Regions from separate parts of the Qipengyuania profundimaris genome, predicted to be linked through region 1. Evidence: predicted binding sites of a transcription regulator. Region 1 holds the regulator's gene; each other region holds the start of a gene.
What was found. Region 1 encodes LexA, which represses DNA repair genes until DNA is damaged. Its sites were predicted from a motif close to GTTCCNCNCTTGTTCT; they were not measured.
Positions count from the first base shown of each region.

Region 2: Q9K02_RS14425 (S24 family peptidase) is a predicted target of LexA. The motif match lies at 4,491-4,506, and genes of this name have one in related genera.
Region 3: recA (recombinase RecA) is a predicted target of LexA. The motif match lies at 3,433-3,448, and genes of this name have one in related genera.

Region 1 is NZ_JAVAIM010000001.1:1,862,246-1,873,592, reverse strand. It holds gene Q9K02_RS09255 (hypothetical protein) at 1-28, shown strand, start outside; gene Q9K02_RS09250 (hypothetical protein) at 118-1,029, shown strand; gene Q9K02_RS09245 (sensor histidine kinase) at 1,032-2,474, shown strand; gene Q9K02_RS09240 (citrate synthase) at 2,528-3,814, opposite strand; gene gltX (glutamate--tRNA ligase) at 3,825-5,276, opposite strand; gene Q9K02_RS09230 (ComEC/Rec2 family competence protein) at 5,398-7,512, shown strand; gene lexA (transcriptional repressor LexA) at 7,588-8,286, opposite strand; gene trpC (indole-3-glycerol phosphate synthase TrpC) at 8,435-9,220, opposite strand; gene trpD (anthranilate phosphoribosyltransferase) at 9,217-10,209, opposite strand; gene Q9K02_RS09210 (anthranilate synthase component II) at 10,206-10,820, opposite strand; gene pip (prolyl aminopeptidase) at 10,882-11,347, opposite strand, start outside.
Region 2 is NZ_JAVAIM010000003.1:563-7,314, reverse strand. It holds gene mobF (MobF family relaxase) at 1-2,795, shown strand, start outside; gene Q9K02_RS14430 (HNH endonuclease) at 3,018-3,776, shown strand; gene Q9K02_RS14425 (S24 family peptidase) at 3,787-4,422, opposite strand; gene Q9K02_RS14415 (hypothetical protein) at 5,130-5,312, shown strand; partial or broken gene Q9K02_RS14410 (AAA family ATPase) at 5,315-6,752, shown strand, end outside.
Region 3 is NZ_JAVAIM010000001.1:2,135,535-2,146,881, forward strand. It holds gene Q9K02_RS10490 (NAD-dependent epimerase/dehydratase family protein) at 1-166, opposite strand, end outside; gene Q9K02_RS10495 (nucleotide sugar dehydrogenase) at 166-1,332, opposite strand; gene Q9K02_RS10500 (glutathione S-transferase family protein) at 1,424-2,050, opposite strand; gene recA (recombinase RecA) at 2,291-3,355, opposite strand; gene Q9K02_RS10510 (hybrid sensor histidine kinase/response regulator) at 3,493-5,970, opposite strand; gene Q9K02_RS10515 (DUF2062 domain-containing protein) at 5,967-6,572, opposite strand; gene smpB (SsrA-binding protein SmpB) at 6,682-7,164, opposite strand; gene dapA (4-hydroxy-tetrahydrodipicolinate synthase) at 7,210-8,091, opposite strand; gene Q9K02_RS10530 (lytic transglycosylase domain-containing protein) at 8,194-10,122, shown strand; gene greB (transcription elongation factor GreB) at 10,143-10,634, shown strand; gene Q9K02_RS10540 (invasion associated locus B family protein) at 10,627-11,109, shown strand; gene Q9K02_RS10545 (outer membrane protein) at 11,169-11,347, opposite strand, start outside.

The DNA of each region.
Region 1 (11,347 bases):
CTTCCTTGTGCCTTACCGTGGCGACTAACGTCGACTTAACCATGTCCATGATAGCGCGAAGGCATGAAGATGGAGATCCCGGTGCCTGACGCTGCCCAAGCGGACCAAGCAAGAGAATTGCGCGATTCCCTGGCTGGCGGGAATGCCGTGCTTGCGCGGGTTACGCCGATACTGGAGCATTTGCTCGCAACACCGGACCATTCGTTGTTCAGCGACGAGATCGTCGCGCGGATTCGCGGCATGTGCCACGATCTTGCCTGGCAGATCCTCCGGGCCCAGGCGGAGGCGACCGGGGAAGCTGGCCGTGAAGCCTTTGCCGACAAGCATGGCGAAGCGCTGGCGCAGCATTTCTTCACCAGCCCTCGTATCCTGTCGCATTGCCATGCCCTTGCGCTCGAGTGGCAATTGGCGACGCGGATGGAGGCGCAATACGGCATCGACCCGGTGCTTTCCCCGCTACTGCAGACCCTGATTGCTTCGCCCGACAGCGGTCAGGCCAGCGCGGCGATGGGGGCTTTGGCCGCGCAGGCGCGCTTCGCCCAATCACAGCGGCGCATGGAGCTTTCGCTCGCCGAACTGCCGGGCGACCTGTTTCACGAACTGCTGCTGGGGTGGCGCAACTTCGGCGGGGATCGGCGGTCCGATGCCATGATCCGCGCAGAAGCGAAGCTGCGCAACGCCTATGACGAGAGCTCGGCCCGCCTGTCGCTGCTCGCGCGGCTCGTGGCGGGGCTTGGTGACGATGTGCGCAAAGCGCTCGACGTGGAACATGCCGGGGTCGCGCTGTTCCTTACAGCACTGGCGGCGCGGTCGAACCAGTCGCGCAACCTTGCTGTGCTTGCGACGAATGAACAGCAGGTCGCGCGGCTCGCTCTGGCGCTGCGCGGCTGCGGTCTAGACGCTGCGGAAGTGAATACCCAGATCCTGCGGTTACACCCACAAAGCAGCCCGCAAGGCGGCCTCGATGGGATCACGCCGGCTGAAGCAAAGAAATGGCTCGCGGAAGCCGGCACGATGGGGATCGTCTGACCATGGCCAGCGTCGGCACAAGCTATATCGCATCTGCCAAGGCCGATGCCGAGGGGCGGCTCGTCGAAGCCGGTGAACCGCTCGCGAGCCTGCAGGAAGCCTGCGGAGGGCAGATCGGAGGCCCGATCGCCATTCCCGAGTTGCAGGCCCTGGTCGACAAGGCCAATGCTTACGGCCTTCGGCTCGCCCGCCAATTTACAGCCATCGATGGCGAGAACAGCATCACTGCGTGGGTAGAGATCACCCCGAAACTCGGCAACGATGGAACTATCTGGCAGAGCGCAATCGATGTCGTCAGCTGGCACAGCGAAGAGCTGCCGCCGGAGAACGAGCTCGACGCCACGCGGCGCCGGATCGAGATCAACCGGCATCTGGCAGATTGCACTGTCAGGCTGAGCCCGTCGCAGGGCGTGCTGTCGGTAGAGACCGAGGCACCCGACCTTGCAGTATTCGTGGACGCCGCGCGCGGGGGGATAGGCCGGCCCTGGACCGATTTCGTCCATTTGCCAGGCAGCACCCACGAGCAGCCGCTCCACTGGCGCTTGCTCGATGGTTCGCGCTGCGAAATCGACGGGTCCAAGCGCGCATGGACGGCGCATCTGGAACCGCTCGGGAAGGGCGAGCCGGGTAGTGCAGGCTTCGCCCTCTACCTGACTGCTGACACGCCTGCTGCGGGCGTAGAGGCTGCGGAAAACGGTGCCGGTATCGAAGGCGCATCCTTCGGTCGCGACCTCACGCCGGTCCTCCGCCAACCGATCAATCGCATCATCGCCAACGCCGAAACGATTAGGACGAAGCTAGCGGGGCCGATTGCTGACGAATACAGTTCCTATGCGGCCGATATCGCTACCGCGGCCCAGCATCTATTGGCGCTGATTGACGACCTCTCAGACCTAGAAGTCGTCGAATCAGACCAATTCGTTACCGCGCCGGACCGTATCGAGCTTGCCGACGTCGCGCGGCGGGCCTGCGGCATTCTCGGCGTTCGCGCGCAGGAGAAGGGCATCACGCTGGTGCCTCCTGTGGAAGGCGAGAGCCAGCTGGCCATCGCCGAATTCCGGCGGGTGTTACAGATCCTGCTCAACCTCGTCGGCAACGCGATCCGCTATGCGCCTGAAGACAGTCAGGTCTGGATCCGGCTCGACCGGATCGGCAGCCGCGCGCTCATCACTGTGGCAGACCAGGGTCACGGCCTTGACGAGGAGCAGCAGGCGCGAGTGTTCGAGAAGTTCGAGCGCTTGGGGCGCAGCGGCGATGGTGGCTCTGGCCTTGGGCTCTATATTTCACGCCGGATCGCACGCGCGATGGACGGCGATCTCACAGTCGAAAGCGCACCGGGGCAGGGCGCGCGTTTCACGCTCTCAGTCCCCGCCGCCGAAGAGATGCGATCGGAGAAGCGCGATGGTCCGGGGCGCGATATTCCTGACGACGACACGAACGCCTGACACGAAAAAGGGGCGCCGCAGCGCCCCTTGATCTATTGCTACGGAAGCCGGGTTTACCGCTTGTCCATCGGCACGTAATCGCGCTCGGTCGGGCCAGTGTAGAGCTGGCGCGGACGACCGATGACCTGGCCGGGATCGGAGATCATCTCGTTCCACTGCGCCACCCAGCCGACGGTGCGGGCGAGGGCGAAGAGCGCGGTGAACATGGTCGTCGGGAAGCCGATCGAATTCAGGATGATGCCCGAGTAGAAGTCGACGTTCGGGAAAAGCTTCTTTTCCTTGAAGTAATCGTCGTTCAGCGCGAGTTCCTCGAGGCGCAGCGCCGTCTCGAACACCGGATCGCTTACGTTGAGTGCCTCGAACACTTCGCGCAGCGTCTTTTGCATCACCGTCGCGCGCGGGTCGTAGTTCTTGTAGACGCGATGCCCGAAGCCCATCAGGCGGAACGGGTCGTTCTTGTCCTTTGCACGCTCGATATAATGCGGGATCTTGTCGGGCGAACCGATCTCCTGAAGCATGTTGAGCGCAGCTTCGTTGGCGCCGCCATGCGCCGGGCCCCACAGGCATGCGATACCGGCGGCGATACAAGCAAACGGGTTCGCGCCCGACGATCCGGCGAGGCGGACAGTCGAGGTCGAGGCGTTCTGCTCGTGATCGGCGTGGAGGATGAAAATCCGGTCCATTGCCTTTTCGATAGCAGGATGGATCTCGTACTCCTCGGCCGGGACGCCGAAGGTCATGCGCAGGAAGTTGCCGGTGTAGCTCAAGTTGTTGTCCGGCTGCATGAAAGGCTGGCCGATGGCATACTTATAGGCCCAGGCGGCGATCGTCGGCATTTTGGCGATCAGGCGGTGGCTGCTGATCTTGCGGTGCTCGGGATCGGAAATGTCGGTGCTGTCGTGATAGAACGCCGACAGGGCACCCACCACGCCGCACATGATCGCCATCGGGTGCGCGTCGCGGCGGAAGCCCTGGTAGAACTGGCGCAGCTGGTCGTGCAGCATGGTGTGCCGCGTGATCGTATAGTCGAAATCGTCCAGCTCTTCCTTACCCGGCAGCTCGCCGTTCAGGAGCAGGTAGGCGACTTCCATGAAGCTGGAATGTTCTGCCAGCTGGCCGATAGGGTAACCGCGGTGCAGCAGGACGCCTTCTTCACCGTCGATATAGGTCAGCGCGCTTTCGCAGCTGGCGGTGGACTTGTAGCCGGGATCGTAAGTGAACTTGCCGGTGCCGCCGTACAGCTTGCGGATGTCGATGACATCGGGGCCGACGCTGCCCTGAAGTACGGGGAATTCCTGGGTCTGGTCGCCCAGATCGAGAGTTGCCTTGTTGTCGGCCACGCGTGTCTCCTCAACGGTTTCCGTCTGGCCCCGGGGCGTCGGCGGCTTGCGCATCGATCCGCGCGAGCGCTTCTTCCTTGCCCAGAAGGACCAGCACATCGAAAATGCCGGGGGACGTGGTCGTCCCCGTCAATGCTGCGCGCATGGGCTGCGCGAGCTTGCCGAGACCCAATTCGAGCTGCTCGGCATACGATTTCGTAGTGGCTTCGAGAGCCTCGATTGTCCAGTCATTTTGCACATGCAGCATTTTCGACAGGCCCGCGAGGCGCTGGCGCGCTTCGTCATCAAGCAGGGCGGCCGCTTTTTCGGTCATCTCGAGAGGCCGTTTGGCGAAAAGAAACTGCGATCCTTCAACGAGTTCGTTGACGGACTTAGCGCGTGTTTTGAGGACCGGCATCGCCTGCTCGAGCAAATCGACATCTGCATCACCGTCCAGCCTCTCGGCCACGATGCGAGCCAGGCGACCATCATCGGCCTCCCGAATGTAGTGACCGTTGAGGTTCTGCAGCTTCTTGATATCGAACCGGGCAGGACCCTTGCCGACTCCGTCGAGGTCGAACAGCTCGATCGCTTCCTCGCGGCTGATCTCCTCGCGATCGCCATGACCCCAGCCGAGGCGCAGGAGATAGTTGAAGAGCGCTTCCGGCAGGACGCCTTCTTCGTCGCGATAACCTTCGACACCGACGGCGCCATGGCGCTTCGACATTTTTGCGCCGTCCGGACCGTGGATCAGCGGCACGTGAGCATAGACCGGATCGGGCCAGCCGCCCTCGATCGCGTCCATCGCGCGGATCACAGGGAGCTGGCGGAAGGCGTTGTTGAGGTGATCGTCGCCGCGGATAACGTGAGTAACACCCATATCGTGATCGTCGACGACCACCGCGAGCATGTAGGTCGGCGTACCGTCGGCGCGGAGCAGGACGTAATCGTCGATCTCGGCGTTCTTCACGGTCACCGGACCCTGGACGGCATCTTCGATGGTCGTCTCGCCCTCGGTCGGCACTTTAAGACGGATAACGAAGGGCGCCCCTTCGGGAGCCTCGCTCCCGTCGCGGTCGCGCCAGCGACGGTCGTAGCGCATCGGTTGCTTGGCAGCGCGCTGGTCGGCGCGCATTTGCTCGAGTTCCTCGGGCGTCGCGTAGCATTTGTACGCGTGGCCTGCTGCGAGAAGCTGGCGCGCTACTTCGGCATGGCGTTCGGCGCGGTCGGACTGGAACAGCGGTGCATCGTCGAAATCGAGGCCGAGCCAGTCGAGCCCTTCGATGATCTTGTCGATCGCGTCCTGCGTACTGCGCTTGCGGTCCGTATCCTCGATCCGCAGGAGCGTGCGGCCGCCGTGGTGCCGGGCGAAGAGCCAGTTGAACAATGCCGTGCGCGCGCCGCCGATATGCAGGTATCCTGTGGGCGAAGGGGCAAAGCGGGTTACGACCTGTCCTTCGGGCGTTCCACTATCGCTTGCCATTGGCTCTCGCTTCCTTTCAAACACTTGCATGGCGACACGCGGGACGCCTTCGGTACCGATGGGGGGGACGGACGGAGGATCCGTGCAGGCTGTGCCGCGCCCTTGGCGCATGCGCGGCCTGATGTCCAGAATTGCGGATCGCTGCGAGACAGGTTTGGCGAGTGCCGGATTTGACCGCGGACCGTGGCTGGCAGTTGCCTTTGGCGGCGGCATCGGTCTGTGGTTCCTGCTCCACACGCCGTGGCAATGGTCTGCAACCATTGGTGGGCTTGTTCTGGTTGCCCTTGCGGCGCTTGCCGCGTGGCGCGATCGTGATGAGCGCGCCTACCTCCTCGCTGCGACCATCGCCACGTCGCTCGTCCTCGCGGCAGGGATCGGGCTGGTCTGGGCGCGCTCCGAATTGATCGGGGCAGAACCAATCGAGCGACCGACGTTCGAACGGCTCGATGCCCGCATTCTCGAGCGCGAGGACCAGCCGGCGCGTGACCGCATCCGGCTCGTGTTAGCCGCTCGCGACGCCGAGGACGGGATTGCAAGAGCCTACCGCGTCAACGTTCCGCTGGATCAAGCGGATAGCGCGTTGCGGGAGGGCGTACGCGTCAGGGTGTCCGCGCGCCTTATGCCGCCTTCGCCGCCAATCGTACCGGGCGCCTACGACTTCGCGCGACGGGCCTGGTTCGATGGCTATGCGGCCACCGGCAGCGTTGTGGGGGATATCGAAATAGTAGAGGAGGCCGGCGGGGGCGGCGGCGAAGGCTGGATCGCGCAGGTTCAGCGGCACCTCTCGGCGCATGTTCGCGACCGTCTCGACGGCGCTCCCGGCGCGATCGCGGCGACTCTCGCCAGCGGCGATCGCGGGGCGATTTCCGAAGCGGACGAGGTGGCTATGCGGGATGCCGGCCTTACGCATCTGCTGTCGATCAGCGGCCTTCACGTGAGCGCAATCATCGCCGCGACCTATCTGATTGCGCTCAAGTTGCTGGCCCTATGGCAATGGCTTACGTTGCGCGTACGCCTGCCGATCGTGGCCGCTGCAATCGCTGCTCTTGCCGGGATCGCTTACACGCTCTTGACGGGGGCTCAGGTACCAACGGTGCGCAGCTGCATCGGCGCGATCTTGGTCCTGACGGCTCTGGCGCTTGGGCGCGAGCCGCTCTCTTTGCGCCTAGTCGCGGTCGCAGCAATCGCGGTGCTGCTCTTATGGCCGGAATCGCTTGTCGGACCGAGCTTCCAGATGAGCTTTGCCGCCGTGCTCGCCATCGTGGCACTTCACAATGCGAAGCCGTTTCGCGAATTTCTCGCGCCACGAGAGGAAAGCGGCCTGCGCCGCTTCGGCCGCCGGGCGTTGATGCTGTTCCTGACCGGCTTTGTCATCGAGCTCGCACTCATGCCGATTGTCCTGTTCCACTTCCACCGTGCGGGAATTTACGGGGCGGTCGCAAACCTCTTCGCGATCCCGCTCGTGACCTTCGTCTCGATGCCGCTCGTTGCCCTGGCTCTGGCGATGGATGTAGTCGGGTTGGGAGCTCCGGCCTGGTGGCTGGTCGGCAAATCGCTCGATGTACTGCTGTGGATCGCGCACATCGTTTCGGCTCAGCCGGGTGCGGTGAAGCTCGCCCCCAAGATGCCGATGGCGGCGATGGCGGTATTTGTCCTCGGCGCGCTCTGGTTGGCATTGTGGCATGGAAGAACACGGCTTTGGGGGGCGCTTCCCGTCGCCGTCGCTTCGGGATGGATGTGGGCGACGCCTGCCCCGGACATCGTGATCACGCGTGATGGGCGCGATGTGGGTATTGCCAGCGCGGATGGCCGGCTGCTGGTTTTGCGGGACAGCGAGGGCAGTTACGCCCAACAAAATCTGCGCGAAATTGCAGCGCTCGATGGCGAGCCCGTACCTTTAGCCGAATGGTTGGGCGCTCGGTGCAGCCGGGACTTTTGTAGCTTGCGTATCGAAAGGGATGGTCGAGATTGGGACGTGCTGATCGCGCGAAGCCGCGAACTTATCGAGGAGCGAGCGCTTGCCGCCGCCTGCGACAGGTCCGACATCGTCATCGCTGATCGCTTCCTGCCGCGCTCATGCAAGCCACGCTGGCTCAAGGCCGATCGCCGGTTTCTCGAGCGGGAAGGCGGTACCGGCATTTACCTTGCCGAAGAGCATATTGATACCGTGGCCGAAGGGCAAGGCGAGCACGGTTGGTTCCGCCCCTTCGTCCGGCGGAACGCGGGCTCCCAATAAAGACAACCTATGAAGGAAGAGAGGGCGCAGCCGACGCCGCGCCCTTCTTCCCAACTAAAACTGTCTCGTCGAGCGTCAGTGGTAGCGCCGGAGCAGACCGGCAAGCTTGCCCTGAACCTTCACTCGATGGGATTCATAAACCTGCGGTTCGTAGGCCCCATTCGCAGGATCGAGGCGGATCCGCCCGCCATCGCGGCGCAGGTACTTCAGCGTCGCTTCTTCATCGTCGACCAGCGCGACGACGATCTCTCCGTCGCGAGCGGTATCGGACCTTCGGACAAGTGCGAAATCACCGTCGAAAATGCCTGCCTCGACCATCGAATCGCCCGACACTTCGAGCGCATAATGTTCACCCGGTCCGAGCAGAGCGGCGGGAACCGGCATGCTCGCCTGGCCCTCGATCGCCTCGATCGGCGCGCCAGCCGCGATCCGGCCGTGTAGCGGCACGTCGATGATGTCGTTCGCCGGCTCCGGCGCGACGGATTTCGCCGTTACCGTGGCCGCCATGGTCGCGCCGGTATCGTTCACAGGCTTAGCTTGGCCGGCGCCTGTAACCGCGTCTTCGGGCAGCTTGACGACCTCGAGCGCCCGCGCACGGTTCGGCAGGCGACGGATAAAGCCGCGTTCCTCGAGAGCGGAAATCAGGCGGTGGACGCCGGACTTGCTCTTGAGGTCGAGCGCTTCCTTCATTTCCTCAAAACTGGGTGAAATGCCGGTTTCCTCCAGCCGTTGCTGGATGAAGCGGATCAATTCGTGTTGCTTGGCTGTCAGCATATCTGCGCAACTCCCGTGCCGCCTGTTCACAACCCTGTGAACGAATGTGGAACAATTAGGCAACGAATATCAGCAAGTCAAGCAATTCAGCCGTTTCGGACCTTTCTTGTCGAGAACAAGCGTTCGCGATACGTGCCAAAGCGCTGGGTCAGCCCTGAAGCAAGGCGCGCGTCGCAGTAGCGACGTCGGCTTGCCGCATCAGACTCTCGCCGACGAGGAAGCTACAGACACCGCTACGCGCGAGGCGCTGGCAATCGGCATGCGTCGCGATGCCGCTCTCACCGACAAGAAGGGCGTCCTCAGGGGCGAGGACTGCCAGCCGCTCGGTGGTCGCAAGATCGGTGGTAAAGGTCCGCAGATCCCGATTGTTGACGCCGATGAGCCGCGATTGAAGCGCCAGCGCGCGTTCCAGCTCCTGTTCGTCATGGACCTCGACCAAAACGTCCATCCCGCGTTCGATCGCGGCAGTTTCGATTTCGCGCATCGTCCCGTCATCCAGCGCGGCTACGATGATTAGTATCGCATCTGCGCCAAGCGCGCGAGCTTCGGCGACTTGCCAGGGGTCGATCATGAAGTCCTTGCGCAGGACCGGCAGATCGCAAGCCGCGCGGGCTTCGACCAGATAATCCTCGTGGCCCTGGAAGTAAGGCGCATCGGTCAGGACCGAGAGACAGGCCGCACCGCCATCGGCGTAATCGCGAGCGTGCTGCGCAGGGTGAAAATCCTCCCGGATCAGACCTTTGGACGGCGAAGCTTTCTTGATCTCGGCAATCAGGCCGAAGCCATTCTGCTGCGCGCGTTCCAGTGCGAAGCGAAAGCCGCGCGGCGGCGTTTGGTCCTTTGCTTGCGCATCAAGCGAGTCGAGCGAATGCTGCTGCTTGCGCTCGGCTACCTCACCAAGCTTGGTTTCGCAGATTTCGACCAGCTTGTTCATTGCGCGATCGCGATCCAGTCTGCCAGCAATTGCTGGGCAGCACCGCTGTCGATTGCTTCGCCAGCCATTTCGGCACCGGTCGTCCAGTCTTCGGTCTTGCCTGCCACGATCAAAGTAGCGGCGGCGTTGAACAGCACGGCGTCGCGATAGGGTCCGGGCGCGCCTAGCAATAGCGCCTCGAGTGCCTTGGCGTTGTGCGACGGGTCGCCGCCGCGGATCGCCTCGACCGGCGCGTGGGGCAGGTTTGCCTGCACCGGGTTCACCCGCCGCATCTCGAAATCGTTGCCGGTCACATCGGCCAGCTCGTTTCCACCGGCAATGCTAAGCTCGTCCAGCCCCTCGTCGCCCGAAGCGATGAAGGTACGCTCCGTGCCGAGCTTGGCTTTTGCCGCTGCGTAGATCGGCACATAGGCCGGGCGCGCGATCCCGATCAGCTGGCGTTTCACGCCTGCCGGGTTGGAGAGCGGGCCCATCAGGTTGAATATCGTGCGAACGCCGAGCTGCTGGCGGATAGGCTGTATCCGGCCCATCGCCGGATGATGGTTCTTTGCGAACAGGAAACAAATGCCTAGCTCGGCCAGTGACTTCTCTGCGGTTCTTCCCGCGGCTTCCATATTGAGACCGAGCGCTTCGAGTGTGTCTGCCGCGCCCGACTTGCTGCTCGCCGCCCGATTGCCGTGCTTGGCCACCGGAACGCCGCACGCCGCGACAAGCAGGCTGACTGCTGTGGAAACATTGAGCGTGTGGTGCCCGTCACCGCCCGTGCCGCAGCAATCGACCGTTCCTTTCGGCGCGTCGATCGGGATCAGCCGCGCCCGCAGGGCCCGCGCCGCGCCCGCGATCTCATCGGATGTTTCGCTGCGGGTGGACATCTCGCGCAGGAACCGGGCGATTTCCTCGTCGCTCGTCTCGCCATCGAGAATCCAGCCGAAGACCTCTTCGGCCTCCTGCTCGCCCAGACGCTGCTCTGCTGCGGGTAGCGTCCTCATGCCGGTACCTTTGCGTCGATTCCGCACAGCGAGAGGAAATTTGCGAGCAGCGCATGTCCGTGTTCGGTAGCGATGCTCTCGGGGTGGAATTGTACGCCGTGGATCGGCAAGTCGCGATGACGGAAACCCATCACGCTGCTGCCATCGAGGCCGGGCGTCGTGCTGGTAGCATTGACCGCGAGGCACTCGGGAATGTCCTCCACGATCAGCGAGTGATATCGGGTAGCTATAAAGGGTGACGGCAATCCGGCAAACACGCCGCTGGCGTCATGTTCCACCGGCGACGTCTTGCCATGCATCAGCCCGCCGCGAACGACCTTGCCGCCGAAATGCTGGCCGATCGCCTGATGTCCGAGGCAGACGCCGAGTAGCGGCTTGCCCGCATCTGCGCATCCCGCCACGAGGTTGAGACTGACGCCGGCCTCGTTCGGTGTGCAGGGACCGGGCGAGATCAGGAAACCCGCAGCGCCGCTGCTCATGGCCTGGTCCGCCGAAATGGCGTCATTGCGCACCACCTCCACTTCGGCGCCCATTTCCATCAGGTAATGGACGAGGTTAAAGGTGAAGCTGTCGTAATTGTCGATGACAAGGATGGAGCGGCTGTCGGTCATTGCGGAACGGTCAATGGCGGCACGGCTGCGGGCTTTCAAGCAACTTCAGCTGCCCGCGACGTCACGCCTGCTTGCCCACCAGCTTGTCGGTCGCCCGCACGAGGCCATCGATGATGCCCGGTTCTGCTGCGGAGTGTCCGGCATCATCCACGATCCACAATTCCGCTTCCGGCCAAGCTTTCTTGAGCGCCCAAGCGGATGTCGGCGGCGTGCAAATGTCGTGGCGGCCCTGAACGATAATTCCGGGTATGCCCGCCAGCGCGCTGACATTCTTGAGCAATTGCGCTTCCTCCAGGAAAAAATCTTCGAGGAAGAACTTCGCGCAAATCCGGGCGAAGGGCACGGCCTTCGCGGGATCGGCGAAGGTGTCCAGCAGGGCAGGATCTGGCAACAGTGTGGCGACATTGCCTTCCCACAGCGACCATTCGCGCGCGGCGGCAAGGCGTGTTTCCTCGTCATCGCTGGTCAGGCGCTTGTAATAGGCTTTCACCAGATCGCCACGCTCATCTTCGGGGATGAGGCCGGTA
Region 2 (6,752 bases), on a different contig from region 1:
TTGAGGGCCGCGTCAATGCCGAGCAGTTCGATGCCTTGCTGCGGGGAGAACTTCCCGATGGTATCCAGGTCGGCAATGCGGGCCAAGCCCACAGGCCGGGAACCGACCTCACATTCTCACTGCCCAAAAGCTGGTCGTTGCTTGCGCTGGTGGGCGGCGACCAGCGGATAATCGATGCCTATCGCGAGGCCGTCATCGAGACCTTGCGCTGGGCAGAAAAGAACGCGGCGCAGACCCGGATGGGCAGTCAGGCTGGCTACGGGAAGGTTGCGACCGATAACCTGACGATTGGTCTTTTCCAGCACGACACCAACCGCAACCAAGAGCCGAACCTGCATTTTCATGCGGTCGTGGCAAATGTCACGCAAGGCAGCGACGGGAAGTGGCGCGCGCTTCGCAATGACAAGCTTTGGTCGTTCAACACCCTGCTCAACTCGATGACCATGGCGCGCTTTCGTCTGGCGGTCGAGAAAATGGGCTACGAAGCAGAGCCGGTTGGAAAGCATGGCAATTTCGAAGCAGCGGGCATCGCCCGCGAGCAGGTCATGGCTTTTTCCACGCGGCGCGAAGAAGTCCTCGACGCGGTACGCCAGCTGGGCGAGAACACCCCGAAAACCCGCGACATTGCTGTGCTCGATACGAGGAAAAGCAAGGCGCCCGTCAGGGACCGGGAAGGCCTTCTCGATGCGTGGCGGCAGAAAGCCCAAGAAGTCGGAATTGACCTTGCCCGCTTGATCGATGCGTCGCAGATGCGGGCTGCAACGAAGGACATTCCCAGATCGAAAGAAGGGAGCCTTCTTCAGCGTGGAATTGCGAAGCTGAGAGAGTTCGCGCAGCGGATCAAGGGCGATCCGACTGATCCACTGATCCCTGCCCATGTCCTCAAGCAGGATGCACCGACCATCGCGGCCGCGCAGGCTGTTGCTTCCGCGGTGCGTCATCTCTCGCAGCGCGAGGCAGCCTTTCCCCGTGAGGGATTGCTGAAAGCGGCGCTCGATTTTGGGCTACCGACGACGGTGGATCACGTCGAAACCCGTGTGAACGCATTGGTCAGAAGCGGCGCACTTGAGCCCGGCAAAGGCGAACACAAAGGCTGGTTGGCGAGCCGCGAGGCGCTTGACCTTGAAAGCACCATTCTCGCGAACGTCGACCAGGGACGAGGTGCGGTGTTGCCCATCCTGAATCGGCCGGACGCCGCAGAACGGGTTCAGGCAGTTGCCGCGATCAACCACGGAATTTCGCTCAACGAAGGGCAGAGGAATGCGGCGAGTCTTGTGCTCTCATCGCGTGACCGGATCGTAGCGATCCAGGGCATAGCCGGGGCGGGCAAAAGCAGCGTGATGAAGCCGGTCGCCCAGCTGCTCCGAGAGGAAGGCAAGCAGGTGCTGGGGCTCGCGGTGCAGAACACGCTCGTCCAGATGCTCGAGCGCGACACCGGCATCCGTTCGATGACCATTGCCCGCTTTCTCGCCCAATGGGGCAGGCTTCTGCACGAGCCGGGAAATGCTACGTTGCTGAGCGAGGCTCGGAGTGCGCTCGGAGACCATGTCCTGGTGCTCGACGAGGCGTCGATGGTGTCGAACGAGGACAAGGCCAAGCTGGTGCGGCTGGCAAACCTAGCGGAAATCCATCGTCTGGTTCTCGTCGGTGACAAGCGACAGCTAGGCGCCGTCGATGCGGGTAAACCCTTCGACCTCGTCCAGCAGGCCGGGATCGAGCGCGCCAACATGGATGTGAATTTGCGCGGCCGCGATCCCATCCTGCGGCGAGCCCAGGCCGCCGCGCAGGAGGGACGCATCGACGATGCGCTCCGGGCTCTTGCTCCTTCAACCATCGAGGCACGCGGCGACAGTGCGATTGTTGCTGCCGAAAAGTGGCTTTCGCTCAGCCCGGCGGATCGGGATCGGACGTCGATCTACGCGTCGGGACGGGCTTTACGGTCTGCGGTTAACGAGGCTGTCCAGCGCGGACTCAAGGCCAACGGCGAGCTCGGCCCACGATCGGGCCGGCTGACCATTCATTCTCGGGTGAATGTGACGCACGAAGAGTTGCGATACCTTCGCACATACCAACGGGGCATGGTTCTCAATTTCCGCTCGCGCGACAGCACCCAGAAACTCTCCAAAGGCGACTACACCGTCAAAACCATCGACCAAGCGCGCAAGCAGCTCGTGCTTGAGGACAGGAAGGGGCGTCTGCGCAATTTCAATCCTGCGCGTTTGCGGCCGGGCGCAGACGATAGCCGGCTGTCGCTCTTCGACCGCAAATCGATATCCATCATCGAGGGTGACAAGATCCGTTGGACCGACAACGACCATAAGCGCGGGCTGTTCAACGCCGACCAGGCGAGGATCGTGGCCATCGACACAAAGGGCGTCTTGGTGGAGACATCAGCGGGCAAGGAGCTCCGCCTGAGCCGCGGCGACCCCATGCTCAAACGCATGGACCTCGCCTATGCCCTCAATGCGCATATGGCGCAGGGACTGACCTCTGATCGCGGGATCGCGGTGATGGACAGCCGCGAACGCAATCTCGCCAATCGGCAGACCTTCCTGGTCACGGTCACCCGGCTTCGCGACGGCCTTACGCTGATTGCAGATAATGCCGAGAAACTCGGCCGGGCTATCAAGTCCAACAGCGGCGAGAAAGCATCGGCATTCGAAGTAACGCAAAGGCTCAAGGCGGCAGCGGCCAAGGGCCTATCACAAGACAAGGATGTTGGCAGCGCTTCGCCTGCAAGTGACAAGCCCGAACTCATGAAGGAAAGGGTAAAGCCTTTTGAAATCGGCATTTGATCACCGACAGCCTGGACGATTTCCGCGTTACCAGGCACGATGCCTGTTCGAGAGAAGTGCGGAGCGTTGCCGGTGAAGGGTGTATTCGAGATCAGCGGCAATTCGCGCTACGACGACCTCATTACCGAGCGGTATCATTTCCCCTCGCAATATCTTCCTCAGGCCCGCCAGCTCGAGAACGACTGGATCCTTTACCGTGAAACCCGGGTATCGGGCGGCCGGATGGCTTATATCGCGACCGCCTTCGTTGAGCGGATCGATCCCGATGAGGCTGATCCAACCCATTACTACGCGCGCGTCAGGGACTATCTACCCTTCGATGATGCGGTGTCCTACCGCGACAAGGACGGACGCTTTGCCGAACGCTTCCTTCGCGAGATGGCCCGTCCTGGCGATGCTGGGAGGACGCTGCGCGGAAAATCGGTGCGCACGCTCGATGGCGATGATTTCGTCGCGATCGTCAATCAGGGCCTGAGCGAGACGCTCGACCCGGACAACCGGATCAGGCTCGAGCTCGACGAGCGGTACATCGACGATGCAACTGCCGCGCTCCTTGCCGATGATTTTGGCGAACGCCAGATCGAGCAGATCCTGGTGAATAAGAAAATCCGGGCCGCCAGTTTCCGCAATCAGGTTCTCGACGCTTATGACAGCACCTGCGCCGTCACGGGATTGCGGATCATGAATGGTGGCGGGAAAGCAGAGGCACAGGCGGCCCATATCTGGTCTGTCGCCGATGGCGGACCCGATGTTGTACCCAACGGCGTGGCACTCTCGGCTACGGCCCATTGGCTGTTCGACCGACATCTCATCACATTCGACGATAACCTTTGCCTGCTCGTATCGCACAACAAGGTGCCGTCCGACCTGTTGAAGCTCTTCCCCCCTTCAGGACAGAAGATCAGGCTTCCGGTCGATCCGAGGGATCACCCCCGTCCGGACTTCGTTGCCAAGCATCGCGCGCGTTTTGCGGGGTTCTGATCCGGTAGGATCAGACAGCGCGTCCGAACCAGATGACACGGCCGACCACCTGGATCTCGGACCGGTCGACATCGTCCCAGCTGGGATAGGCCGAATTGTCGCTGCTGATGGTGATCTTGCGGCCACCTGGCTTGAGCGTCACGCGCTTGACCACCAGCGCATCGTCGGCGCGTAGGACGTAGATGCCGTCACGTAGCCGCGAACCCTGGTCCGACGCATCGACCAGCACCTCGTCGCTATCGCTGAGTGTCGGCTCCATGGAGTCGCCCAGGACATGGATGATCGAAAGGCTGGCACTCTTTGCTCGGGTCAACCTGGCAAGCCAGCGTTCGTCGAAACCGAAGCGGGTATGGGCGGTCTCGCTTTCGGCAATCGCTCCGAAGCCCGCCGATGCATCAACATTGAGCACGGGAATTTCGATCAACCCGTCACGCATGGGTGCGGGGGGTCCGCCAAGCACTTGCTCGTCGACCCCGAAAAAGCTGGCAAGCGTGCGCCGGTCATCATCATCCAGCTTTCGCGGCGAGCCGCGCTTGATGAACTGCTGAATGTAGGACGAGTTTCGTCCGATCATCCGCGAGATCGAGGAATATCCGAGCCGTCGCTGCTGGATCAGGCGATCGAGCTCCTCTCTGACGTGTTCCATCGTGTCGTTCCTTCTGACGGTCTCAGGAGAGAAGGAAATCTCCTAGACTCGATGGAACCTTCCTACTAAGAACAAACCAGGAACACAAGGGCTGAGTGAGTCGAGGAAGGCTATGAAATTGCTGGATCGCATTGAGAGACACCTGAAAGAATCGCACATGTCGGCGACACGGTTTGGTCGTCGCGCGGTTGGCGATCCGCGCTTCGTGCTTGACCTACGAGCTGGCCGCAGGCCGCGTCGCCGAACGGTAGAGAAGGTGGAGCGCTACTTGGCTGATCGGCCAACTTGCTAACGCGGCGCTTGCGCTCATACCCTCGGGCTATGATGGTTGGCAGTTGTCATTGTCTATCAGGCCGAGAACTACCACGTTCTCTAGAACTTTCAGTGCTTTGGATCGATCAAGGACGTCCTGTACTTCCGTATCAATCTCAAGCTTCGACACGACCTCACTGCCTCAGATGCTCGTAAGGTGCCCGACGATGACTGCGACGCGATCAGATGGATGTCGCGGACCAGTCGGTTCGACGAGATCTGAGCCGTTCCGTTGAAACGCGAACGAAGGACAACGGGCACTTTGAGCATGAAGGGGATCGGGACCGCGATCGTATTTGCCCTTCAAGTGTTGAGCGGCTGTATTTCCCTATTTACCAGATCGATAGATTGGTGACACATGTAGCGCTAAGACCGCTTCTGGGGGATGACGAGAAATGCAGGATGGCGACGCGGCCGAGACGCAATCGGATGGAAGCGAAGAACTAGAGAACCGCGTGATCGCGGAAATCGTAGAGCTGCAGCGCGAATTCTACTTCGAAAACCGGAATAAGGACAGCGAGCGACGCCGGCGCCTTCGTGACATTATCGATCGCGCCACTCCGTTGGGAGGAGACTAATCATGTGGCTCGATGAAATCACTCTGAAGGATTTTCGCTGCTTCCATGGCGAGCATACCATCGAATTCTCGATGGATCCGGATGAAAACGTTACTCTGATTCACGCGGAAAACGGCGTCGGAAAGACCACTCTTCTAAACGCCATGCTTTGGTGCTTCTACGGCACGACTACTGCCAAGTTTGAACGCAAGCAGGACCTCGTTAACCACGACGCCAAGGCCGCGGGGAGAGATTCCTGCTATGTAGAAGTCCTCTTCGAGCACAACGACAAGCGTTATCGTGCCCGTCGCTTCCACGGCAACGGCACCATGGGCGGTCGTGAGTTCTCAATCATGCGGATCGATGATGGCCACAGCGTTTCGATCGACAACCCCGATAGCTTTATCAACACGGTCATACCGAAGACCATGGCGGGACACTTTCTTTTCGACGGTGAACATGCAGAGGTCTTCCTCGGCGAGGAGAACCGGCGCGGAATCCGCAAGGCAGTCCAGGATATTCTCGGATGCAATCTAATCGAGACAGCGATCGGGGACCTTGAAGAGACGGCTGCGTACTATCGGCGGCAAATGCCTAAAGCCAAAGCGACCGACCAGATCGAAGTCCTCTCGAATGAGATCGACCGGCTTACGGACCAGCTCAAGAGCGGCAGGGAAGCACTCGACGGTCTGAAAGGGCAAGCGGAACAGAAGCAACAGCAGATTGCCGACATTGAAGCCAAATTGCGTAACTCGGCCGCTGCGCGAGAACTCCAGGCCAGCCGCGACAGGGCGAACAACTCGCTCAAGCGTGCTATCACCAGAGCAGCGAGCGCACAAGACGAGTTGCTGAAGTGGCTCGGAGACAATGGCCGCTTCCTCGTCTCCTCTCGCATTACCGAAAAGACATTCGATCATCTCGAGGCTCAGGATGTGAAGGGCCGCATCCCTTCGCCCTACAACGAAGAGTTCGTTCAGGACATTCTGGAGATGGAAGAATGCATCTGCGGGACGGAGCTGAAAAAGGGTTCCACCGAATATGAGAAGGTTCGAAGTCTCCTACAGAAGGCAGCAAACAAGACGTTGCGCAGTCGACTTTCGAGCGTTCGCTCCACCCTTAAAGAACTCAAGCGAGAAAGGGAAAAAGCGCCAGGCCGGTTGGACGCAGCTAACAAGCGACTAGCCGAAGCTCGACACGAGATCACCGCCATCGAAGCAGAACTTGGGGAGATCTCCGACAAGCTCTCTGGCATCGATTTCGATGAGATCGCCGAACGCGAGCGGCGGCGGAATGAGCTGCGAGGCGAACTCGATGGGATAAACCGGCAGATCGGCGCCCTGGAAAACAATCTCCGCAGTTCCGAGGCGTCCAAGGCGAACAAGGAGCGCGAACTCAACAAGCTGCTTGAGAACGACGAGGATGCGAGAATTTTCGTCCGACGTCACGAACTGTGCGAACGGC
Region 3 (11,347 bases), 270 kb from region 1:
CCTCGAGCAGCCGCGCCTGCCGACGGCGTTTCAGTTCCGGATCGTAATAGTCCGACATATTGTCGACACCGACGACCGCAAACCCGTCGTCGAGCAGCCGCTGGCATAGGAACGAGCCGATGAAGCCGGCCGATCCGGTGACCAGCGCCGTGCGGGTCTCGGCCATCAATCGGCGCCGAACAGGTCGCGCGTGAAGACCTTGTCGCGCACGTCCTCCAGTTCGGGATCGAGCCGGTTGGCAACAATGATGTCCGCCTCGCGCTTGAACTCATCGAGGTCGCGAATCACCCGCGAACCGAAGAAGGAATCGTCGTCCATTACGGGCTCGTAAACCACGACTTCGATGCCCTTCGCCTTGATGCGCTTCATGATCCCCTGGATCGACGATTGGCGAAAATTGTCCGATCCGGCCTTCATCACGAGGCGGAATACGCCGACGGTCTTCGGCTGACGGGCGATTATCCGGTCGGCGAGGAAATCCTTCCGGGTCCGGTTCGCATCCACGACCGCGCGGATCAGGTTCTGCGGAACCTCGGAATAGTTGGCGAGAAGCTGCTTCGTATCTTTCGGCAGGCAATATCCGCCGTAACCGAAAGACGGGTTGTTGTAATGCATGCCGATGCGCGGATCGAGGCCGATACCCTCGATGATTTGGCGCGTATCCATCCCACGAGAGAGAGCGTAGCTGTCGAGTTCGTTGAAGAACGCAACCCGCATGGCGAGATAGGTGTTGGCGAACAACTTGATCGCTTCGGCTTCTTCCGCCTCCGTAAGGAGGACAGGGACATCGGAAATGAGCGCCGGCTCGACCAGCAGATCGGCGAATTGTTGCGCTCGCTCGGACCGCTCCCCGACGATTACGCGGGAGGGATGCAGATTGTCGTAGAGGGCCTTTCCTTCTCGCAAGAATTCCGGGCTGAATATGATATTGTCCGATCCGAACCTGGCCCGCGCGTCGGAAGTATAGCCGACGGGGATGGTCGATTTGACGACGATCACAGTGTCGGGGCTCGCAGCTATGATTTTCTCTATGACGTCATCGACAGCCGATGTGTCGAAGAAGTTCGTTTCGGGATCGTAATTGGTAGGCACCGCAACCACGGCGAAATCCGCCCCGTCGATCGCCTCGGCTGCATCGGTCGTAAAACTCAGGTCCAAATCGTCATGGGTTAGATATTCCTCGACCAGATCGTCCTGGATCGGCGAACGGCGAGCGTTCAGCGATGCCACGCGGTCGGACACTATATCGCAGCCCACCACCGTATTGTGCTTGGCCAGCATGATGGCGTTGGAAAGGCCGACATATCCCAGGCCGAACACTGCAATCTTCATTGTTGTTTTCCGTACCTGCGATGGAGGTCATGACACGGAGCCCGCTTTGCAAGCTGGACGGTACAAACTCAAGTCATGCGGCAGAGCGATCTCACCAGACGAAATACGGGCCACCGCGCTCACGCGCGCGCTGCCAGGCGGGTCGGGCGTGCACGGCCTCGACGAATTTCACGGTCTTCGGTGCCTTTTCTCCGTAGCCCTGCATCACGGCGATCTCGGCAGGGAAGCTCATCATGACGTCGGCGGCCGTCCAGTCGTCGCCGACGAAATGACCGGAGTCGTTGATCCCGTCTTCCATGAAGGCGACATGCGCGGCGAATTGTTCGTCAATGCGGGGCATGATCGGCGCAGCGCCCTCGCCGAGCCGGCCGGCCATGATCTTGAGCATCACCGGCACGAAAAAGCTGCTTTCGCCGAACTGCATCCATTCGAGGTGGCGGACACGGTCTTCACCGGACGTCTCGGGCAGCCAGCTATCGCCGCCATGGCGCTCGCACAGATACTGGATGATTGCGCCGCTTTCGGCGACGCGCAGGCCGTCGTCCTCGATCAGCGGCGACTTGCCGAGCGGATGCGGCTGCTTGAGTTCGGGCGGTGCGAGATTGGTCTCCGCGTCGCGTTGGTAATGCTCGATCTCGTAATCGGCCCCCAATTCCTCGAGCAGCCAGAGAATACGTTGCGACCGGCTGTTGTTGAGATGGTGGACGGTGATGGTCATCGGCTCTCTCCTGCGCGCCGCCATCGCGAGGTTTGTCGGCGGATCGATTCGCCCGAGACCCTAGGCGAGGCGCAAGCGGCTCGCCAGCAGCGCCAAGATGAACAAGCAGCCCAAACGGAAAAGCCGGTGCGGCCAAGGGAGGCGCGCACCGGCTTTCCGTTCATTCGGGAGCGCCGGGGGACAGTCCGGCTATCACGCGGGCCCGGGGGATGGGCAGGCGCGCTCCCGCTTGAAGAGATATCAGTCCTCGTCCGCGTCCGGACCGGTCATCATCTCTTCGGCCACCTCGTCGGTGCGGCCGCGGATTGCGGCTTCCAACTTGGCGCACATCTCGGGATTTTCCTTGAGGAAGGTCTTGGCGTTCTCGCGGCCCTGGCCGATGCGGACGCTGTCGTAGCTGAACCAGCTGCCCGACTTCTCAACCACGCCGGCCTTCACGCCGAGGTCGAGGATCTCGCCGATCTTGGAGATGCCTTCGCCATACATGATGTCGAATTCGACCTGCTTGAACGGCGGTGCGACCTTGTTCTTGACGACCTTCACGCGGGTCGAGTTGCCGACCACTTCGTCACGGTCCTTGATCTGGCCGGTGCGGCGGATGTCGAGGCGGACCGAAGCGTAGAACTTCAGCGCGTTGCCGCCGGTCGTGGTTTCCGGATTGCCGTACATCACACCGATCTTCATGCGCAGCTGGTTGATGAAGATCACCATGCACTTGGAGCGGTTGATCGAGCCGGTCAGCTTGCGCAGCGACTGCGACATGAGGCGCGCCTGCAGGCCGACATGGCTGTCGCCCATTTCGCCCTCGATCTCGGCGCGCGGCACCAATGCAGCGACCGAGTCGACCACGAGAATGTCGATCGCATTGGAGCGCACCAGCGTGTCGGTGATTTCGAGCGCCTGCTCGCCCGTGTCGGGCTGCGACACGATCAGCTCGTCGATATCGACGCCGAGCTTCTTGGCATAGACCGGGTCGAGCGCATGTTCGGCGTCGACGAAGGCGGCGGTGCCGCCGGCCTTCTGGGCCTCGGCAATGGCATGCAGCGCCAGCGTCGTCTTGCCCGAGCTTTCCGGGCCGTAAACTTCGATCACACGGCCCTTGGGCAGGCCGCCGATCCCGAGCGCGATGTCGAGACCGAGCGAGCCGGTCGAGATCGCCTCCACATTCATCGCTTCCTTCGAGCCCAGCTTCATTGCCGAACCCTTGCCGAACGCACGATCGATCTGTGCGAGCGCGGCGTCGAGTGCCTTCTGACGGTCTGCGTCCACTTGCTTTCCTTCTACCAGCTTCAGATTGGCCGCCATGACATCACCTCCTGCGCTTGCAAAGAGCCGCCCTTCGACTCTTCAACTGGAACATGATGTATCGGCTTTGTTCTCAAAGAACAAGTAGGGAACGAAATTTTTTCGCGGTTTGTTCCGCGTAAGCAAGAAACTGACGCCTAGCCCCCGCCCTGAGCGGCGAGAACGTCGGCGACCTTGGCGTTGATCTGCTGCACGCTGAAGGGCTTGGCGATGAAATACATGTTGTCGATGTCGATATCGTTGCGCAGTTGTTCCTCGGCATAGCCGGACATGAACAGGATCGGGATCTTCGGTTTAACCCGACGGATCGCGCGGGCCATCGCCGGTCCGTCCATCGCGGGCATGACCACGTCGGACACGATGAGGTCGAAATTGTCCGAGCCATTGGCGATCGCGGCCAGGCCTTCCTCGCCGTCAGAGGCGGTGGTGACGGTATAACCCGCGCGCACGAGCGCCCGCTCGGCGACGGCGCGGACCATATCCTCGTCTTCGACCAGCAGCAGTTTTCCCCCGCCGGACCATTCGCTGGCCTTGGGCTCCGCCTCTTCCTCGCGGCGCATCACGGCGGGCAATTCGCCGCTGTGGACCGGCAGGTAGATGGTGAAGCGCGCGCCGGTGGTGTTGCCATCGGGCCCGCGCACATTGTCGGCGAAGATGAAGCCGTTCGACTGCTTGACGATACCGTAGACCGTCGAAAGGCCGAGGCCCGTGCCCTTCCCCTGCTCCTTGGTGGTGAAGAAGGGCTCGAAAATCTTGCTGATGAGGTCCTGCGGGATGCCCCCGCCCGTGTCCTGCACTATCAGCACGGTGTAATCGTCCGCCGGCATGATGTCGCTGCCCATCTTGCGCACGTCGCGCGCGGACACGCGCCGTGTGGCGAGCGTGAGCCGGCCCTTCCAATCCTGCTTCCCGCTTTTCGCGGCATGCGCCTGCATCGCATCGCGAGCATTCACGGCGAGATTGATGATGACCTGTTCGAGCTGCTGCGGGTCGGCACGCACCGGGCCCAGCTCGCGGTCATGGCGCACGACGAATTCGATCTTGTCGCCCATCAGGCGCTTCAGGAGCTGGCTCACCTCGCTGACCACGTCGGGCAGCTGGAGCACCACCGGCAGCAGCGTCTGCTGGCGGCTGAAGGCAAGCAGCTGGCGCGTGAGGCTGGCTGCACGGTTGGAATTCGCCTTGATCTGCTGGATGTCGTCGTAGTCGCTATCGCCGGGCGTGTGCCGCAGCAGCATGAGATCGCAATAGCCGATGATCGCGGTCAGCACATTGTTGAAGTCGTGCGCGACGCCGCCCGCCAGCTGGCCGACCGCCTGCATCTTGGTGGCTTGCGCGACCTGGCGGCGCAGGCGCTTTTCTTCGGTGGAATCGGTGATCGACAGCAGCACTGCCGCATCGCCCAGCCCGCGGATCCCGGCGAGGCCGATCGAGACCGGCTCCTCCTTGTTGCCGGCGAGGTGCACCGCCATGTCTCCGCTGGAACTCGCGCCCTTGGCGAAGCGGCGCACGGTGTCGGCGATCGCCGCCTTGTCCTCGCGCACGACGAGATCGGAGGGGAATTGCGGCAGCCCTTGCTCCTCGCGCTCGACGGCGCGCAGGAAAGCAGCGTTGGCGAACAGGAAGCGCCCGTCGCGATCGGTCAGCGCGAGGCCCAGCGGGAGCGCGGCGAGCAATGCCTCGAGCTGCGGAATCGCCGCCTTGCCATTCCCTTCGAAGCCGCCGCCGATCCCGACGGTCCGGTCGATCAGCAGCATCAGCGACGGCGCCTGGTCGGCATCCTTGGCGCGATTGCCGCGCTGCAATTCCAGCGGGACATGGACCAGCGTCTGCGGCGAGCCTTGCTGGCCCTCGCGCGCGAAGAAGATACGGTCGCGGTCGTCCGAGCGCAGCAATTGGACGAATTCCATGCCGACCAGCGATGTAGCGGCATCGCCCGTGGCTCGCTCGGCCAGGCCCACGGTGGCCGCTTGCACGATACCGTCGGGCGCGACCATCGCAAGTTCGAGCCCGGCGCGCGACATGACTTCCCCGAAGGGCCCCTCGACCCGCTCTGCCAGCCCGTCGTAGCTGCGTTCCTGGACGATCTCGCCGAAGCGCCAGACGAGATAATCCTCGCCCCGCCCGGCGCGATCGACATCGAGCCGGAAGCGCTTCTCGACACCTTCAATGGTCAGGAGATCTACGCGCGCATGCCCGTCGCGCCAGGCCTCGCGCGCAGCGATCATCAGGCGTTCGGAGGATTTCGACGCAAAGGCGACGTCGAGCGGCGGAACTGCCTCCCCGAACCAGTCCTCGTAAGAGGAATTGGCGCAGATCAAGCGGTTGGCCCGATCGGTGATGGCGACTGCCCGCTTGCTGTCTTCGACTGCGGCCGCGGTAACCGACCAATCGGGCACCCCGGCCTCCTGCTCGACCGGCCCCGTCCGCAATCGCGCGGCGAGCAGCAGCATGAGCAGGAAAGCGACCAGCGCACCGCCATAGGCTATCGCGACCACGGCTTCCCCGCCGACCAGCCCGACCAGTACGATGGAGAGCACGCAGGCGCCAAGCACCCCGGCGATCAGCGGCAGCGGCGGAAGGCGCGCTATGGTCGTGTCGTCGGAGGGCGTCATTCGTTGTCCTCCGCCAAGCGCTCGTCCATCCGGCGTTCGGCCGCGCGCAGTCGGCGGCGGCGCTTGCCGGCGACAATGAAACGCCAGACGAAGCTTGAGAGAAGATAGCCGATGGCCGCACCCACGACGGCCAGAACGACGAAGCCGAAAATCGTCACCAGCACGGTCACCCCGACGCCTTCGAACATCTCGACCAGCCACGCCCAGCGCCCGCTGGTGATTTCATCCTGCGCAGCACCGCCGGTCACGTCGAGATCGACCTCGAGGATGAATGCGCCGACGCGGTTGGCAATAACCGCCCAGATCGGGAAGGTGAACGGGTTGGTAATGAAGGTGACCAGCGCCGACAGCGGCACGTTGGCGCGAGCGGGCAACGCCATGAAGGCGGCGAGGAATATCTGCCCGACCGGGATAATAAATCCAGCAAATATCCCCAGTGCCACCCCCCGCGGCACGCTGCGCCGCGTGAAGCGCCAGAGTTCCGGCGTCAGGAAACGATGGGCGATCGGCTTGAGATACTTGTTCTCGGCAAGCTGCTCGCGAGTGGGCATGTATTTGCGGATCAGGTCCGACAGGAAGGTTTTGGACTTCGGATTGCTCATGACCACGTTTCACAGATGCGCTTGCGCCCCGGCGAGTGCAAGGCCCGCGCTCTAGCGCATGGCGATGAATGCGCAATGGCTATCGGCCGGTTGACGAAGGACGAGCCGCTCAGCCCTTCTCGCGCATCAAGCGCGCCTTGTCGCGCTTCCAGTCGCGGTCCTTCACCGTCTGCCGCTTGTCATGCGCCTGCTTGCCCTTGGCGAGCGCCAGTTCGACCTTCGCGCGCCCGGTCGAATTGAAATAGACCGACAGCGGGACCAGCGTCATGCCCTTGCGCTCGACCGCACCGAACAGCTTTTCGATCTCGCGCGCGTGCAGCAGCAGCTTGCGCGGCCGGCGCGGCTCGTGATTGAGCCGGTTGCCGTGCGAATATTCGGGGATGTTGGCATTAATCAGCCACACCTGCCCGTCGCGCACCTCGGCATAGCTTTCCTTGATGCTCGCCTCGCCCGCCCGCAGCGCCTTCACCTCGGTGCCCTGCAGCGCGAGTCCGGCCTCGAACGTCTCCTCGACATGATAGTCGAACCGCACCCGCCGGTTGTCGGCGACGGTCTTCTGCTTGTCGAAGGTGGCGGGTTTGGGACGGGCCATAGGGTGGGCGCATCTAGGGTCGCAGTGTACAAAAGGAAAGGGCGGTCAGATCAGCCCGGCGATTTCCAGCGCTTCGTCGACCTGCTTGCGGCTTTCATCGCTCGCGTTGCACAGCGGCAGGCGAACGTCTTCGGAGAACCAGTCGTGGACGCGGCTGAGTGCGTATTTGACCGGCGCGGGGCTCGCGTCGGAGAACATTGCATAATGCAGCGGGAACAGGCGGTCATTGAGCTTGCGCGCCTTCACGAGATCGTTGGCCGCAATCGCTTCGTGGAATTCCGCGCATAGCGCCGGGGCTACGTTCGCCGTCACCGAGATGCACCCCGCCCCGCCCGCGGCCGAATGCGGAAGCCAGAGCTCGTCATTGCCGGACAGCTGGCAAAAATCGTGGTCCAGCCCCATCCGGTGGTCGGCCACGCGTGACAGGTCGCCGCTGGCATCCTTGATAGCGACGATCTGCTTCGGGAATTTGCGCACCAGCTCGACCACCGTCTCGTCCTCTATATCGGTGACCGTACGGCTCGGAACGTTGTAGAGCACGATCGGCAGATCGCTGTTTTCGGCAAGGAAGCTGAAATGCGCGATCAGCCCCGCCTGGCTCGGGCGGTTGTAATAAGGCGCAACGCACAGGCCGGCTGCGGCACCGGCCTTCTCGGCGAAGTTCATGTGCAGCAGCGCATTGCGAGTGTCGTTGCTGCCGCAGCCGGCGATCACCGGAACACGGCCTGCGGCCTGCTCGATGCAGACCTCCACCACGCGGTGATGCTCCGCATTGGAGATCGTGGAGGCCTCGCCGGTGGTGCCGCAGGGCACCAGCGCCTTGCTGCCATTGTCGATCTGCCAATCGACCAGGCGGCGAAAAGCCTTCTCGTCGAACGCTCCGTCGCGGAAAGGAGTCGCCAGAGCCGGTATCGAGCCTGAGAACATTTACTGAGGTCCTGCGTTAGATAGATGACAAGTCGCGAGAAATCGCGCGACGGGATTTTTCATTCAGCGCCTGATAAGGAGCCGGGAGCCATTATGTCCAGCATGGGCAAGACAACAGCAATCACTTCGATCCTCCTCGCAACCACCGCTTTCGTGCTGCCGGCCACTGCTTCGGCGCAGAGCGACGGGCGCAGCACCATGGTGGCGCAGCAGCCCGCGCGGATCGATGCGGCGATTTCGCAGTGGGAATATCTCACCAAGCGCGACGATCTGTCCTTCGGCTCCTACGCCAATTTCATCACGACCTATCCGGACTTCCCCAAGGAAGACTTGCTCCAGCGCCGCGCCGAAAACGCGCTCGATAGCGAGGCCGCGTCGCCGCAGGCTCTGGTGGCATTTTTCGATAAGAACCCGCCGCTGACCAATAGCGGCCGAGCGCGCTATGCGCTGGCACTCGCCTCGATGGACCGGCCCGAGGCGCTGGAAATGGCGCGTGAGGCGTGGCGGGGCGGCACCATGAGCGGGCCGGCAGAGCTTTATCTCGTGGGTCTCTTCGGCAGCCGCTTTGCGCCGGAAGACCACGATGCGCGGATGGATGCGCTGCTGTGGCAAGGCAATCTCGAAGCCGCATCGCGCCACATCGCGCGCGTTTCGCCCGCCTATCGCCAGATGGCGCAGGCGCGCATGTCGCTGCTCGGCGGCTCGATGGGCTCGGCTCCGCAGGACGCGATGAGCGATGCGGGCTATGTGTATAATCTGACGAAGTATTACCGCAGTTCGGGCCAGCCACTCCAGGCGGTGAACCTGCTCGGCAATCGCGCAACTTTCAATGCGCCTGCCTTCGACGGTGACGCCTTCATCAGCGAAGCGCTGGCTGTCGCGAAGAGCGCGGGCGCTCCGAGCCAGGCGGTCGCCATCGCCTCCAAGGTGGACGATTTCTTCGCACCGGGGACCGATATTTCGGAAGGGTCCTTCACTCTGCGCGACAAATACACCGACCTCATGTGGCTCGGTGGCACCAAGGCGCTCTGGTCCATGGGTGACGGCCAGCGCGCCGCGCCGCTGTTCTATCGCTACGGCACCGCCGCCAAGACGCCGCTCACTCGTTCGAAAGGCTTCTTCTGGGCCGGGCGCGCTGCGGCACGTGCAGGCGATCGCGCCGAAGCGCAGCGCTATTGGGAAATGGCGGCCGAATATCCAGAGTGGTATTACGGTCAGTTGGCGCTGAGCGAATTGGGCCGTCCGATGCCCAGCTTTGCCGCCCTGCCCCAGCCGCAGTCGTCGTCGGAGCAGCGCTCCGCTTTCGACAGCGATCCGCTGACACAGGCTATCCGCGCGCTTTCGCGCAACCGGCAGGACTGGCGCACGGAGCGCGCGTTCTTCGAAGCGGTCGCCGAGAAGGCGGATACGCCTGAAGAAATGGCGCTGGTCGGCGAACTTGCACGGCAGACGGGCCTCGAGGAAATGGCAGTGGTCGCGGGTCTGGTCGCGGGCGAGCACGGCCTCAAGGGCTACGAGCGCATCGGTTTCCCGACCGTGCAAACGCATAGCGGCGCGAACTGGACCATGGTCCACGCCATCGCGCGGCAGGAGAGCGAGTTCGACCGCACCCGAGTCAGCCACGCCGGTGCGCGCGGCATGATGCAGCTCATGCCCGGCACGGCGCGTGAGGAAGCGGGCAAGATCGGCGTCGCCTATATGTCGGCCGATCTGACCGCCAATCCCAGCTACAACATCCGCCTAGGCGATGCGCATTTCGCGCGGCTGATGGACCGCTACAACGGAGCTTACCCGCTCGCCATCGCGGCCTATAACGCAGGCCCTGGCCGGGTGAACGAGTGGCTCCGCCTCAATGGCGATCCGCGCAACGGCTCTGTCGACTGGGTGACCTGGATCGAGCAGATCCCGTCGAATTTCGAGACGCGCTATTACGTCATGCGCGTGATCGGCAATGCGGTCGCCTATGCGAATATGCATCCTGAAAAGTCCACGGCCCGCCAGCGCGATATCGCGAGTTACCTGCCGCGATAGAATACGCTAGGGGCGGGCCGATGGGCGCGCAGAAATCCGTACCGGGCAATCCGATCACGCCGGGAGGCTACGCCGCGCTGCGTGCGAGATACGACCATCTGCTCGGCACCGAGCGGCCGGAAATCGTCGAGATCGTCAGCTGGGCCGCCGGGAACGGCGACCGCAGCGAGAATGGCGACTATCTCTACGGCCGCAAGCGGATGCGCGAGATCGACCGCGAACTCGGCCATCTCTCGCGCCGGATGAAGGCCGCGCGCGTCATCGATCCCGCGGAGCAGCCCGACAAATCGCGCGCCTTCTTCGGCGCCACCGTCACACTTGCGGACGAGGACGACGCCGAGAAGACTGTCACCTTGGTCGGCGACGACGAGCAGGATGCGAGCGCCGGCCGGATCGACTGGTCCTCGCCCCTTGCCCGCGCGCTAAAAGGCGCGTCGGTCGGGGATTTGCGACTCGTGAGGCTTCCCTGCGGTGATCGCGAATGGGAAGTGGTGGCCATCGACTATGCGTAGAGCGCTCGCCCTCACCCTGCTCCTCCTCGCGAGCCCGCTGGCAGCGAAGGACAGCCTCGGCGTTTTCTCCGACTGGGGCGCCTTTCGCGATCCCTCGGTCCCGCGCTGCTATGCCATTGCGAAGCCGATGCCGAGCCGCCTCTCGCGCGACAACGAGCCCTTCGCCACCATCGGCACCTGGCCGCGCCGACAGATCCGCGGACAGGTGCATTTCCGCCTGTCGCGCATGCTGGCGAAAACGCCGTCGATACAGCTGCGCATCGGTTCGCAGCGCTTCGAGCTGACCGGCGGCGGCGGCGATGCCTGGGCGAAAGATCGGAGGATGGACGCAGCGATCGTCGCCGCGATGCGCTCGGCCCAGAGCATGACGATCCGCGCGACCGACAGTCGCGGGCGACGTTTTTCGAACACTTACTCACTTTCCGGCGCGGCCACTGCGATGGATGCAGCCACCCTCGCCTGTTCACGCCGCTGATACGAAAAGGGACCGGCAACGCCCTGCGCTGCCGGCCCCGTTTTCAGTACGACTTCTGCTTAGAAGCGGTAGCCGAAGCCGAGCATCACCTGGTGACGGTCGACATCGATCTCGCCGAGATCGACATCCGGCGTGTCGCCTTCGAAATCGAGTTCCGCATCGCTGTAGTTCGAATAGCGGTATTCGAGCTTGGCATAGGTGTTCTCGTTGAGCGCGTATTCCGCACCCGCACCCACGC